4 regions of the Bradyrhizobium sp. 956_D2_N1_4 genome follow, and region 4 is predicted to be linked to each of the others. Evidence: predicted binding sites of a transcription regulator. Region 4 holds the regulator's gene; each other region holds the start of a gene.
The links. The regulator PhoB, encoded in region 4, activates phosphate uptake and scavenging genes when phosphate is short. The targets are predictions, from matches to a motif close to TGTCATNNANCTGTCAT.
Positions count from the first base shown of each region.

Region 1: a site for PhoB is predicted at 1,408-1,424, ahead of AB7535_RS30630 (YdcH family protein). Genes of this name have one in related genera too.
Region 2: a site for PhoB is predicted at 1,445-1,461, ahead of AB7535_RS22325 (UDP-2,3-diacylglucosamine diphosphatase). Genes of this name have one in related genera too.
Region 3: a site for PhoB is predicted at 1,543-1,559, ahead of ugpB (sn-glycerol-3-phosphate ABC transporter substrate-binding protein UgpB). Genes of this name have one in related genera too.

Region 1 is NZ_CP197237.1:6,469,235-6,472,752, reverse strand. It holds gene AB7535_RS30650 (GGDEF domain-containing protein) at 1-292, shown strand, start outside; gene AB7535_RS30645 (hypothetical protein) at 355-606, opposite strand; gene AB7535_RS30640 (hypothetical protein) at 628-846, opposite strand; gene AB7535_RS30635 (YdcH family protein) at 974-1,180, opposite strand; gene AB7535_RS30630 (YdcH family protein) at 1,510-1,692, shown strand; gene AB7535_RS30625 (NAD(P)/FAD-dependent oxidoreductase) at 1,834-2,937, opposite strand; gene AB7535_RS30620 (sensor domain-containing protein) at 3,140-3,518, shown strand, end outside.
Region 2 is NZ_CP197237.1:4,688,048-4,691,565, reverse strand. It holds gene AB7535_RS22335 (Lrp/AsnC ligand binding domain-containing protein) at 83-328, opposite strand; gene thiD (bifunctional hydroxymethylpyrimidine kinase/phosphomethylpyrimidine kinase) at 457-1,257, shown strand; gene AB7535_RS22325 (UDP-2,3-diacylglucosamine diphosphatase) at 1,485-2,297, shown strand; gene AB7535_RS22320 (glycosyltransferase family 4 protein) at 2,297-3,340, shown strand; gene AB7535_RS22315 (threonine/serine dehydratase) at 3,405-3,518, shown strand, end outside.
Region 3 is NZ_CP197237.1:7,782,143-7,785,660, reverse strand. It holds gene AB7535_RS36790 (organic hydroperoxide resistance protein) at 1-4, shown strand, start outside; gene AB7535_RS36785 (CaiB/BaiF CoA transferase family protein) at 190-1,392, shown strand; gene ugpB (sn-glycerol-3-phosphate ABC transporter substrate-binding protein UgpB) at 1,613-2,929, shown strand; gene ugpA (sn-glycerol-3-phosphate ABC transporter permease UgpA) at 2,977-3,518, shown strand, end outside.
Region 4 is NZ_CP197237.1:8,211,576-8,215,093, forward strand. It holds gene pstB (phosphate ABC transporter ATP-binding protein PstB) at 1-445, shown strand, start outside; gene phoU (phosphate signaling complex protein PhoU) at 457-1,173, shown strand; gene phoB (phosphate regulon transcriptional regulator PhoB) at 1,189-1,896, shown strand; gene AB7535_RS38675 (GcrA family cell cycle regulator) at 2,132-2,644, opposite strand; gene AB7535_RS38680 (aspartate aminotransferase family protein) at 3,101-3,518, shown strand, end outside.

The DNA.
Region 1 (3,518 bases), 1.7 Mb from region 4:
GGTCCGCGCCTCGGACGTGGTCGGCCGGCTTGGCGGCGACGAGTTCGCGCTGCTGCTCTGGAATCTCAGCGAGACCGACGCCAAGGCGAAGGCCGCGACTTTCGAGCAGGCGATCGACGAATTGTCGTTTGCCTTTCGCGGTCAGCGCGTGACCGCGGGCGCGTCCGCAGGTGTCGCGCTGCTGGGAGCGCAGTCCGATGCAGGCCGCGCGCTGGAGGAGGCTGATGCCGCCATGTATGTGCGCAAGGCGCACCGGCGGCACGAGCCGCTGATCAGGCTGGTCAGCAACTAGGGCACGATCTTCGCGACAAATGCGGACCGCGTTGCGCGGAGATCATGCTCAAGCAACAACCCTTACAGCGTGGCCAGATCTTCCGGCACGTTGCCGAATTTACGCAGCAGCGTGGCGTCGCCGAATTCGCCGGTCATGGGATCGCCGCTGCGACTGAACGCAACCGCGCCGATATGGCCGGCACCGTGCGCCAGGATCTCGGCGCGCCGCAACGCGGCCGCCGAGCTCTGGCATTCCTCCGCGGCGCCCGCGACAGGCGATCCGTCGGCATCGATCAGGAAGGGCATTGCAACGTAGTAGGTCACATCCGACATGGCGTTGCTCCGATGTTGAACTCAGGCGGCGCTGCTGTTGCCCCGCACTTTGCTGCGTGCGGTCTCGGGAATGCAGCCGGCTGAAATCGCCGCCTGTAATTCTTCCAGCTCTGCTTCCAGATATTCGTTGGCCATGATCAGCGCCTTGATGGTGCTGCGCAGATTGCCGTCGCACATCGCGATCGCCTGGTCGCAGGCCTGTTCATAATGGCTGTTGTCGAGAAGGGCGGTTGCCGACATCTGCGTTGTCCTCGGGGTTTTCCTGGGCGTTTCCTGGGGCGTTGGGATGTCCAAATGTTCCTATTTTGTTCTTTTCGAGTCAAGCGGATTCGGATGCGGCGAGCTGCCACGAAAAAGGCCTCGCGGTTCAGGCGATGATGTCCGGCGTGATCTGGTCTTCGATGAACGCGATACGGTCGCGCAACAACAGCTTGCGCTTCTTCAACCGTTGTAACCGCAACAGGTCTGGGGCAGGCGATTGATGCATCGCATCGATCGCGGCGTCGAGATCTCGGTGTTCTTGCTGCAACCGGGTGAGCTCGGCTTCGAGCTCACGCTCGTCTTCATTGGTCATGTTCGCGGTGGCCGAAAACCCGATGGGCGTGAGATTCAAGGCTGTGGATGCCCTGTGGAAATTATCGTCCTTGCGCGCCGTGATCGCAAGCGATCTCGGGCCGCCGCTCACCGAACTCTCGCAAGATATTTCGACGATTCGTTGCGGCGTTGCGCAAGCACATTGATATCATGGATTTTTCCAGCGTGGTTCCTTACTCACGATTCGTTACATATGAATTTTCAAAAATGACGCTGCGACGACGGATACATATCGACAGAACGAATCGGTGATGTACACTTGTTTGTCCGGATCGAATCCAAGGTTTCCCCCTACCGAGGAGGTTTCGAATGACAATTCAGGCACATCTGGTTGAATTGGAACGGAAGCACAAAACGCTCGAAAACGAATTGCACGAAGCTCTCGTGCACCTTTCAACAGACGACCTGCAAATTGTTGAGTTGAAGCGACGGAAGTTGATGGTCAAGGACCAGATCGAGCGTTTGAAGCACACCGGCGACACGCTCCACTAGTAACCCCTGTAACAGTGTAGAGTTGAACTTACCCTTTCATGCAGGGGTGAGAGCTATTGCGCTCATCCCTGCATGAAGGTGCGCAGCGTGCAAAGTTATTTGCGCGGCGCTTGGAGCCTTTCCGCTCCGATGGAAAATCCCCTAGATGCCTGCGAGCTCGGCGACGTGATCCGCGATCGCGAGCGACGACGTCAGTCCCGGCGATTCGATGCCGAACAGGTTGATCAGGCCTTCGACGCCGTGATCGCGCGGGCCCTGCATCAGAAAATCCTGCGTGGCCACCGCCGGCGGCACGATCTTCGGGCGAATGCCTGAATAGCTCGGCATCAGCGCGCCGTCGGGCAGCGTCGGCCAGTATCTCCGGATCGCCGGATAGAAGCGCTCGGCGCGTGATGGATCGACCTCGTAATTGATCGTCTCGATCCACTCGACGTCGGGGCCGAAGCGTGCCTGCCCGGCCATGTCCAGTGTCAGATGCACGCCGAGCCCGCCTGGCTCGGGCACCGGATAGATCAGGTGCGAGAACGGTGCCCTGGCGTTGCAGCTGAAATAATTTCCCTTGGCGAGATAGGCCGGTGGAATCCGGTCGATCGGCATGCCGTCGATGTGGCGTGCGACCGTTGTCGCCGAGAGCCCGGCGGCGTTGACGAGCAAGCCGCATTGCAGCGTCATCGGCGCTTCGCCGCCGGCCTCGATCTCGATCACATCGCCGGCTGCCTTGGCGCGGATCAGCGGGGTGTGAAACGCGAAGGCCGCGCCGGCCGCCTCGGCCTCGCCGCGCAGCGAGAGCATGTAGGCGTGGCTGTCGATGATGCCGGTCGATGGCGAGAGCAGCGCGGCATCGCAGGCGAGCGCCGGCTCCAGCGCGCGCGCGGCCTCGCCGGTGAGCAGCTGCATGTCGAGCACGCCATTGGCCTCGGCATGCGCTTTGATCGATTGCAGCTTCTCGGTCTCCTTGGCGCTGGTCGCGACGATCAGCTTGCCGCAGTTCTTGTGCGGGATGCCGCGCTCGCCGCAGTAGCGATACAGCTCGTGCTTGCCGCTGACGCACATGCGCGCCATCCAGCTGCCGGCGCGGTAATAGATCCCGGCATGGATCACCTCGCTGTTGCGCGAGGAGGTGATGGTGCCGATGGCCTCGGCTTCCTCGAGCACGATCACCTCGCGCCCGGCCTGGGCAAGCTTTCGAGCCACCGCGAGCCCGACCACGCCGGCTCCGATGACGACGCAGTCGACCCTATCCATGGTTGTGCAGTGTATCCATTGAAAGCATCGGTGGCATCAGGCCTGAGAACCACGGCACCGGGCCGTTTTCCATTAAGGAAGCATTTATCATGTCAGGGCAATTGCCGTATTTGGCGTCACATTTTTCTGTTGCGCGTACAGGCGTTTACCCGATCCAAACCCGTGAAGCCAGACAATCCGACGTTGAAAGCGCGGGTGGCTGATGGCTGAGAAGAACTGGCACGTGGGCAGCACGCTTCCGATTGCTGTGCAGGCCGTCGTGTGCCTGGGCAGCGCGGTCGCGCCTGCGCGCGCCTTTGCGCTCTCGGACAGCTTCGCGCCGCCAGGCAAGCTCGATCCCAATTTGGTGTGGGAAGCGCTGATCGGCGGCATCGTCGTCTGTGCGTTTCTGGCCGCCATCGCGCTGTGGATCCATTCCTCGCTGCGCCGCACCAAGCGCTTGCAGCTGCGGCGTAACGCCTTCGTCTCCTCCGCCATGAACAATCTCAACCAGGGCGTGGTGATGACGGATGCGCAACGACGCATCATGTTCTGCAACGACCGCTATCTCGACATCTACGGCCTGGCGCGCTCGGATCTGT
Region 2 (3,518 bases), 3.5 Mb from region 4:
GAAGAACTCACTTTGAGCACAATTGGTCCGCTGCGCTGTCTCGGAAGCGGACTTCCCATCCGGCCCTCTGTGAGTGCACACCCTAGCTCGCGCCAAACGCCTTGAAGGTGATGATGGTGAGGGTGTCCTGGATGCCCGGCAGCACCTGCACCTTCTCGTTGATGAAGTGGCCGATGTCGGTGTCCTTGTCGACGTAGAACTTCACCAGCAAATCGTAATGGCCGGCCGTGGAGTAGATCTCGGAGGCGATCTCGGCTTCGGCAAGCGCGTTGGCGACCGTGTAGGACTGGCCGAGCTTGCATTTGATCTGGACGAAAAAAGGAACCATTGCAGTCACTCCGAAGCATATCTGGCGGCTAATAGGCCAAAATCGGCCGGATTTAGCAAGCGAACTTGCGGGCCACCGGGGTGCGCGCTAGGACGGGTGATGGTCTCAAAAACGCGGAAAATCGCCCCATGACGACGCCCGTGGCGCTCACCATCGCCGGCTCCGATTCGAGCGGCGGCGCCGGCATCCAGGCCGACCTGAAGACCTTTGCCGCGCTCGGCGTCTATGGCGCCTCCGCGATCACGGCGCTGACGGCGCAGAATACGCGCGGCGTCACCGGCATCCACGCGGTGCCCGCCGAATTCGTCACCGCGCAGATCGATGCCGTGTTTTCCGATCTCGAGGTCGGCGCGGTGAAGATCGGCATGGTGGCGCAGGCCGCCAGCATCGATGCGATCGCAGCGGCGCTGTCGCGCTGGAAGCCGGGGCATATCGTGCTCGATCCCGTGATGGTCGCAACCTCGGGCGATCGCCTGCTCGCCGCGGAGGCCGTGGAAGCCCTGCGCAGGAAGCTGATGCCGCTGGCGTCGGTGATCACGCCCAACCTGCCCGAGGCCGCGGCTCTGCTCGACGAGCCCGTCGCGACACGCGAGGCCGAGATCGAGAGCCAGGGGCGCCGGCTGCTGGCGCTGGGCTGCCGCGCGGTCCTGATCAAGGGCGGGCACGGCGAGGGCGCCGAAAGCATCGACTATCTCGTCGAGGCCGAGAACACGATCGCGCTTGTGGCGCCGCGCGTCGCCACCCGCAACACCCACGGCACGGGGTGCTCGCTGTCCTCGGCCGTCGCGGCGGGGCTTGCCAGGGGCGAGGATCTCGCGCGGGCCGTGCGGAACGCCAAGGCCTGGATCAGCGCAGCGATCGCGGCCGCCGACCGCTTCAGCGTCGGCCACGGCCACGGGCCGATCCATCATTTCCACAAATTTTACTGATCCGGGCCGCGAGCGCACCGCCGGCGGCGCGCGGGACCGCTGCCGTTAACCTGTTCAGCCATCGGTTCCGGGCGTCTTGCGGAGGCCGTTGCGGCGTCATGTCGCCTGATTGTCGCATGCGACTGATATTCGCGGGGCGGGCGAGGCGAGGTTTGATTCGTATCCGAGGGTGCCTCAAAGGTTCATTGGTCATCCCCCTGTCACGGGATATTGTTACAGGCTGTCGCATGGGAAGTTACGATGTGAGTGACGAGGGCCCTGAAAGGCGCTTTCGCACGTTGTTCATCTCCGACGTTCATCTCGGAGCCCGCGGTTCTCAAGCCGACCTTCTGCTCGACTTCCTTCGCTACCACGATGCCGATACGATCTATCTCGTCGGCGATATCGTCGACGGCTGGGCGCTGAAATCGAGCTGGCACTGGCCGCAGTCGCATAACGACCTGGTCCAGAAGCTGCTGCGCAAGGCGCGGAAGGGCGCCAAGGTCATCTACATTCCCGGCAATCACGACGAATTCCTGCGCAACTATTACGGCACGCATTTCGGCGGCATCGACGTCGTCGAGAACACCGTCCACACCGGCGTGGACGGCAAGCGCTACCTCGTCATCCACGGCGACATCTTCGATCTCGTGGTGCAGAACGCGCGCTGGCTCGCCCATCTCGGCGACAAGGCCTACGACTTCGCGATCCAGATGAATCGCTTCGTCAACTTCTTCCGGCGCATGTTCAAGGTGCCCTATTGGTCGCTGTCGCAATGGGCCAAGCAGAAGGTCAAGAACGCCGTCAACTATATCGGCGCGTTCGAGCAGGCGCTCGCCGCCGAAGCGCGGCGTCACGACGCCGACGGCGTGATCTGCGGCCACATCCACTATGCCGTGATCCGCGACGAGGGCGGCATCCGCTACATGAATTGCGGCGACTGGGTCGAGAGCTGCACGGCGCTGGTCGAGCATGACGATGGTCATTTCGAGATCATCACCTGGGCGGATCAGGCGCGGAAGCCGGCACAAGTCCCGCAGGTCGCAGCAAGGGCCGCTTGATGCGCATCCTGGTCGCGACCGACGCCTGGCACCCGCAAGTCAACGGTGTGGTTCGGACGCTGACCAAGCTCGCAGACGCCGCCAAGGGGTTCGGCGTCGAGTTCACGTTCCTGACGCCGCAATCGTTCCGCACCTTCGCGATGCCGAGCTACCGCGACGTGCGGCTTGCCATGCCGCGCCCGGCGCGAATCGCGAAGCTGATCGAAGAGGCGCGCCCCGACAGCATCCACATTGCGACGGAGGGGCCGATCGGCCTGATGGTCCGCCGCTACTGCCGCCAGCGCAAGCTGCCGTTCACGTCCAGCTTCCACACCCGCTTTCCCGAATATGTCCGCGCCCGCGTGCCGGTTCCGGAATCCCTGATCTGGCGGGCGCTGCGCCGATTTCACGCGCCCAGCCGCGCCGTGATGGCGGCAACGCCGGCGCTCGCCTGCGAGCTTGGCGAACGGGGCTTCGACAACGTCGTGCTGTGGCCGCGCGGCGTCGACACCAGCCTGTTCCACCCCCGTGGGATCGACCTCTGCCTGCCGGCGCCGGTATTTCTCTCGGTCGGCCGGATCGCGGTGGAGAAGAACCTCGAGGCGTTTCTCGATCTCGATCTGCCCGGCACCAAGGTGATTGTCGGCGACGGCCCGGCGCGGGTTGCGCTGGAAGAGGCCTATCCGGATGCGATCTTCCTGGGCGAGAAACACGGCGAGGCGCTGGCGGCAATCTATGCGGCGGCCGACGTGTTCGTGTTCCCCAGCAAGACCGACACGTTCGGCCTGGTCCTGCTGGAAGCGCTCGCCAGCGGCCTGCCGGTTGCGGCCTTCCCGGTGAAGGGCCCCCGCGACGTGATCGGCGATGCACCGGTCGGCGCCCTCGATCACGATCTGCGCAACGCCTGCTTCGCGGCGCTCGACGTGTCCCGGCAGGACTGCGTCGAATTCGCCGCCAATTACACCTGGGAGGCCTCGGCGAGGGCGTTTGTGGACAGCATCAAGGCGGTTGGCGCGGTGCTTCCAGGCAGGAATGGGGCGGAGCCGGTTAGTTTCGTAGCCTGAAAACCAAGGTTCATCGCGCGCAGGTGTCTTGCCCCGCGCCTCGTCCGGCGCGATAACATTAGGCATGACCGAACAGCTCCTCCCGATCGGCCCTGCCGATATCGATGCAGCAGCACGCGTGATCGCGCCCTTCGCCATCCGCACCCCGCTGTTGTCCTTTCCCGTGCTCAACGAGCGC
Region 3 (3,518 bases), 430 kb from region 4:
CTGATCAAACGGCGGATTGGCTGGCCCGAGATCCCCCTCGGGCCGGCCGCTTCCCTTTAGTCTAGTTGTTTTGCCACGTTGCGGGATTGCACGGCGGCACCGCATACGCCCCCACGCACCAAGCCATTGCTGGCGCAAAAAAACCTCGCTAGGCCTGTGATCAATCATCGACACAGGGGAAGCGAAGGCATGACTGAAGCCGTTTTGGGCGCAATGAGCGGACTGCGCGTCATCGATCTCACGCGCGTGCTTGGCGGTCCCTACTGCACCCAGATCCTCGCCGACCACGGCGCCGACGTGATCAAGGTCGAGCCGCCCGCCGGCGACGAGGTGCGCGACTGGGGCCCTCCGTTCCACGACGAAGACGCTGCCTATTTCATCGGCATCAACCGTAACAAGCGCTCGATCGGCCTCGACCTCGCCTCCGAGGGCGGCCGCCTCGTGCTGCTCAAGATGCTGGAGACCGCCGACGTCCTGATCGAGAATTTCAAGCCGGGCACGCTGGAGAAATGGGGCATCGGCAACGATGTGCTCAGCAAGAAATTCCCGCGCCTCGTGCATTGCCGGATCTGCGGCTTCGGCGCCGACGGACCGCGCGGCGGCAATCCCGGCTATGACGCCATCATCCAGGCGATGACCGGCATGATCGCGGCGACCGGTTCGCCGGAGAGCGGGCCGATGCGGATCGGCGTGCCGCTGGTCGACATCACCACCGGCCTCTATGCGGCGATCGGCATCCTGATGGCGCTGTCGGAGCGGCAGCGCTCGGGCCAGGGCCAGTTCCTGGAGACGACGCTGTACGAGACCGGCCTTGCCATCATGCATCCGCACACCGCGAATTATTTCATGCACGGCAAGCCGCCATCGCTCACCGGCAACGAGCATCCCAACCTCGTGCCTTACGCGATCTTCCCGACCAGGACCGACGATATCTTCATCGGTGTCGGCAATGACGGCACCTTCCGCAAGCTCGCCAAGGAGATCGGCAAGCCCGAGCTCGGCACCGATCCGCGCTTTGCCCGCAACAAGGACCGCATCGCCAATCGCGAGGCGCTGCGGGCCGAGCTCGCCGCCGTGTTCAGCCAGCACGAGGCCGAGCCGCTGTGCAATCGTCTGCTCGCCGCCGGCCTGCCCGCAGGTCCCGTGCAGAAGATCGACCAGGCCTTGACCAACGCGCACACGATCGCCCGCGGCGATGTCATCGAGAAGGACTGGTACAAGGGCGTGGCCTCGCCGATCCGGCTCGATCGCAGCAAGCCGAGCCTGCGCCGCCTGCCGCCGAAATTCAGTCAGCACTCCCAGGAGGTGCTGGGCGAGTTCGGCTACTCCAAATCGGAGATCGACGCGATGGTCGAAAAGGGCACCGTCTGCGGCCCCGAGCGCAAGCGCTAGACGCCCTCGCCGCCTCACCCGAGCAAATGCCGCACTGCGGCGCGGGCACGCATGTGCGCCGCGAACGGAGGAGGCTGCGCGCTCGGCATTCGCCTATTTGACGGCTTCCCTTTTGGCCGCGCTTGCTGCTTTCGTTTCTCCCGCTTACACAGTCATGTGAACGTCATATGGCGCTGCTAGCGCAAGCGCTTCTTTTTGACGGCCAAGGGAGGTTTACTTGATGGCTCTTCGACACTTTGGGGCGGCTGCCGCAGTTGCGATCACGATCGGCATGGGCGCATCGCCGGCCTTGGCCGTGACCGAAATCCAGTGGTGGCACGCGATGACCGGCGCCAACAACGACGTCATCGTTAAGCTCGCCACCGACTTCAACGCCTCGCAGACCGACTACAAGGTGATCCCGACCTACAAGGGCAACTATCCCGATACGATGAACGCCGGCATCGCAGCGTTCCGCGCCGGCAACGCCCCGCACATCATGCAGGTGTTCGAAGTCGGCACCGCGACCATGATGGCCGCGACCGGCGCCGTAAAACCCGTCTACAAGCTGATGGCCGAGGCCGGCGAGAAGTTCGACCCCAAGATCTATCTGCCCGCCATCACCGGCTACTACTCGACCTCGAAGGGCGAGATGCTGTCGTTCCCGTTCAACTCGTCGTCGACCGTCATGTGGGTCAACCTCGACGAGCTCAAGAAGGCGAACGTCGAGATCCCCAAGACCTGGCCGGAAACGTTCGAGGCCGCCAAGAAGCTGAAGGCTGCGGGTCATGACACCTGCGGCTTCTCCGGCTCCTGGGTCACCTGGGTCAATCTCGAGCAGCTCTCCGCCTGGCACAACGTGCCGCTCGCCAGCAAGGCCAACGGCCTCGACGGCTTCGACACCGTGCTGGAGTTCAACGGCCCGCTTCAGGTCAAGCATCTCGAAACCCTGGTCGAGCTCCAGAAGACCAAGACCTACGACTATGCCGGCCGCACCAACACCGGCGAAGGCCGCTTCACCTCCGGCGAATGCCCGATCTACCTGACCTCGTCGGCGTTCTTCGGCAACGTCAAGGCGCAGGCCAAGTTCAACTTCACCGCCGTGCCGATGCCATACTATCCGGACGTCAAGGGCGCGCCGCAGAACTCGATCATCGGCGGCGCTTCGCTCTGGGTGATGGGCGGCAAGTCGGCCGACGAATACAAGGGCGTGGCGAAGTTCCTGACCTTCCTCTCCGACACCGATCGCCAGGTCTACATCCACAAGGCCTCGGGCTATCTGCCGATCACCAAGGCGGCCTACGCCAAGGCGAAGGAAGAGGGCTTCTACAAGGATCAGCCCTATCTCGAGACCCCGCTGATCGAGCTGACCAACAAGGAGCCGACCGACAATTCGCGCGGTCTGCGCCTCGGCAACATGGTTCAGCTGCGTGACGTCTGGTCGGAAGAGATCGAGCAGGCGCTGGCCGGCAAGAAGACCGCCAAGCAGGCGCTGGATGCTGCCGTCGAGCGCGGCAACACTATGCTGCGTCAGTTCGAAAAGACCGCCGTCAAGTGAGGCGATGAGCGGCAGGCCGCAAGCCGGCCTGCCGCTCACCTGACATCATGCAAAAGCAAGCCATTTTCCAAGCAAAACTATTGCCCTACGCGCTGGTTGCGCCCCAGCTCGCGATCGTCTTGATTTTTTTCTACTGGCCGGCCGCGCAGGCAGTGATCCAATCCTTCCTGCTCCAGGACGCCTTCGGTCTGTCGACAAGCTTCGTCTGGTTCGAGAATTATCAGGACCTGTTCAAGGACCCGGCCTATTTCGAGGCGGTTGTCCGTACGTTCGTCTTTTCGTTCGCCATCGCCGTCTCGTCGCTGTCCTTCGCGCTCTTGCTCGCCGTGATGGCCGACAAGCCGCTGCGCGGCTCGATGCTCTACCGCACGCTGCTGATCTGGCCCTATGCAGTGGCGCCGCCCGTGGTCGGCGTGCTCTGGATCTTCATGCTGCATCCTTCGCTCGGCGTGCTGTCGCGCTATCTGCGCAACCTGGGCGTCGACTGGAATCCGCTGCTTGACGGCAACCAGGCGGCTGGGCTGATCATCCTCGCCGCGGCGTGGAAGCAGATCTCCTATAATTTCCTGTTCTTCCTCGCCGGCCTGCA
Region 4 (3,518 bases):
CATCGCCTTCGGCATCCGCCTTTACGAGAAGATCTCGAAGTCCGAGATGGACGACCGCGTCGAGAAGGCGCTGCGCGGCGGCGCGCTGTGGAACGAGGTCAAGGACAAGCTCAACGCCTCCGGCCTGTCGCTCTCCGGCGGCCAGCAGCAGCGCCTCTGCATCGCCCGCACGGTCGCGGTGCGGCCCGAGGTGATCTTGTTCGACGAGCCCTGCTCGGCGCTCGACCCGATCTCGACCGCCAAGGTCGAGGAGCTGATCCAGGAGCTGTCCGAGAACTACACGATCGCGATCGTCACCCACAACATGCAGCAGGCGGCGCGCGTCTCCGACAAGACCGCCTTCATGTATCTCGGCGAGCTGATCGAGTTCGACGACACCAGCAAGATCTTCACGTCGCCGACCGACCGGCGCACGCAGGATTACATCACCGGCCGGTTCGGCTGAGGAGACGGAACATGGGTTCTGAACATACCGCAAAGGCCTTCGACACCGACCTCCAGGAGCTCACGCGCCTGGTCGCCGAGATGGGCGGCATCGCCGAGCGCATGATCGTCGATTCCGTCGACGCGCTGATCCGCCGCGACGTCGCGCTCGGCCAGCGCGTCGTGACCATCGACGCCGAGCTCGACGCGCTCCAGAAGAAGATCGAGGAGCGCGCCGTTCTCACCATCGCGCGCCGCCAGCCGATGGCGGTGGATCTGCGCGAGATCGTCGGCGCCATGCGCGTCGCGACCGATCTCGAGCGGATCGGCGACCTCGCCAAGAACATGGGCAAGCGCGTCGCGGCGCTGGAGACGGATTTCCATCCGCTCAAGCTGTTCCGCGGCCTGGAGCACATGACCGACCTCGTGCAGCAGCAGGTCAAGTCGGTGCTGGACGCCTATGCCGCGCACGATCTGCCGGCGGCGATGGCGGTGTGGAAGGGCGACGAGGAAGTCGACGCCATCTGCACCTCGCTGTTCCGCGAGCTCCTCACCTACATGATGGAGGATCCGCGCAACATCTCGTTCTGCATCCATCTGATGTTCTGCGCCAAGAACATCGAGCGCATCGGTGACCACGCCACCAACATCGCCGAGACCGTGTTCTACATGATCGAGGGCCAGGCGATCACCGACAAGCGGCCGAAGGGCGACATGACGACCTTCGCCACGACGGTCCCGAACACTTAAGGAGCGACGAACACCATGGGCGCACGCATTATGGTGGTTGAGGACGAGGAAGCTCTCACCGAGCTTCTCCGCTACAACCTCGAAGGCGACGGCTATGACGTCGAGACGGTGATGCGCGGCGACGATGCCGACACCCGCCTCAAGGAGCATATCCCCGATTTGATCGTGCTCGACTGGATGCTGCCGGGCCTCTCCGGCATCGAGCTGTGCCGGCGGCTGCGCACCCGGCCCGAGACCAAGCAGCTCCCGATCATCATGCTCACCGCGCGTGGTGAGGAGAGCGAGCGGGTGCGGGGTCTTGCGACCGGCGCCGACGACTACATCGTCAAGCCGTTCTCGGTGCCGGAGCTGCTGGCACGCGTGAAGGGCCTGCTCAGGCGCGCCAGCCCGGAGCGGCTCGCCACCGTGCTCGCCTATGGCGACATCGAGCTCGACCGCGACAAGCGCCGCGTGGCACGCTCGGGCCGGCCGATCGATCTCGGCCCGACCGAATATCGCCTGCTGGAGTTCTTCCTGGAGCATCCCGGCCGCGTGTTCTCGCGCGAGCAGCTGCTCGACAGCGTCTGGGGCCGTGACATCTACATCGACGAGCGCACCGTCGACGTCCATATCGGCCGTCTGCGCAAGCTGCTCAATCTCGGCCGCGAGCAGGACCCGATCCGCACCGTCCGCGGCGCGGGCTACGCACTGGACGATCGCTTTGCGAAGGCGGAGCAGGCGTAGCTCGGTGAGCTGCGGCCACACTCTCGGTGTCGTCCCGGACAAGCGTAAGCGCGGGTCCGGGACACCCACCGCGAGTGATTATTGTGCCAAAAGGTAACTCCGAGTCCCCGTAGCCACATCTTGCGGTGGTTAAGGGTCCCGGATCTGCGTGCGCTTGAGGCGCGCTTGTCCGGAACGACATCGGATTTGTTGAGCCGCCATCGTGTGACGGCTCCTTTCTGAGCTCAGAACGACTTCAGCGCGGACCTGGCTTCGCCGGCGCGCGCCGGCGATCGGCCGCGGGCTGATACGCCACGCGCGAGTGCTGGGCGCAGTAGGGCAGGCCGGAGAGCGCCTTGCCGCCGCAGAAGAAGAAATCCGGGCTCGAGGGATCGCCGACCGGCCAGTGGCAGGTGGCCTCGTTCAGCTCCAGCAGCGACAGCCGCTGGCTCATCGGCACGACGTTGTCGTAGGTGACCGGTTCGGCCTCGACCTCGACTTCGAAGGCCTGCGCCAGCGCGGTGTTGCCGCGTGCGATCGGGCGGGTCACCCGCATCATGTGCTGGGCGGGGCGCGCCTTGCGCGGCCGCGGCGCTGCCGATGAAGGGCTCTTGGCGCGGCCCGACAGGCCGAGCCGGTGCACTTTGCCGATCACGGCATTGCGGGTCACATTGCCGAGTTCAGCGGCGATCTGGCTGGCCGAAAGTCCGGCCTCCCAGAGCTTTTTCAGCTGCTCGACGCGATCATCCGACCAGGTCAAAACGGTCATTGCACCCTTTCCTTCGCCGGCGCCTGCCATCCTGGCGGCCGCACGGCGAATGCCTAAGCTTCGAAAAACCCGTGCCGCCAGAATCCCTTAAGGCTCGCCGGGCGCACCAGATGCGCCCGAACGCTTACGCCGGTACATGAGGACTTAGAGGATCAGAACTGCTGCACGAGATGTCGTATCTGACAAGCCAAACGCTACAATATGGCGTGACTCACGCGCAAGAGTCCGCCGACTCGCTTCCACATGTTCCGTGGCGGAAATACGCAAAATCGCCACCGCAAGACTACGGATTTTGCGTTTCGCGAGGCTTTCCGGGCGGCATTGACACCGGTTTCACCAGGCATAAGATAGTCACACGTGCCGCCCTTAAAAGGCGGCACGTTTCGTTTTCCGGGCCGGTCAATGGTGCGTTGCGCAATGCACGCTCACACCGTCCGCAACATTCAAGTGATCGTCATGACTAACAGCGCAGCGCCGCATTTGCTCCCCGTTTTCGCCAGGTCCGACCTCGGTTTCGAGCGCGGTGAAGGCTGCTGGCTGATTGCGACCAATGGCGATCGCTATCTCGATTTCACCTCGGGCGTGGCGGTGAATGCGCTCGGCCATGCTCATCCTGCGTTGGTCAAGGCGTTGCAGGAGCAGGCCACCAAACTCTGGCACATGTCGAACCTGTTCCAGAGCCCGGACGGCGAGAAGCTCGCCGCGCGTCTGTGCAACGAAAGCTTCGCGGACTTCGTGTTCTTCTGCAATTCCGGCGCCGAAGCGCTGGAAGGTGTGATCAAGCTCGTCCGCCATCATCACTTCTCCAAGGGTCATCCGGAACGTTACCGCATCATCACCTTCGAAGGCGCCTTCCACGGCCGCACGCTGGCAA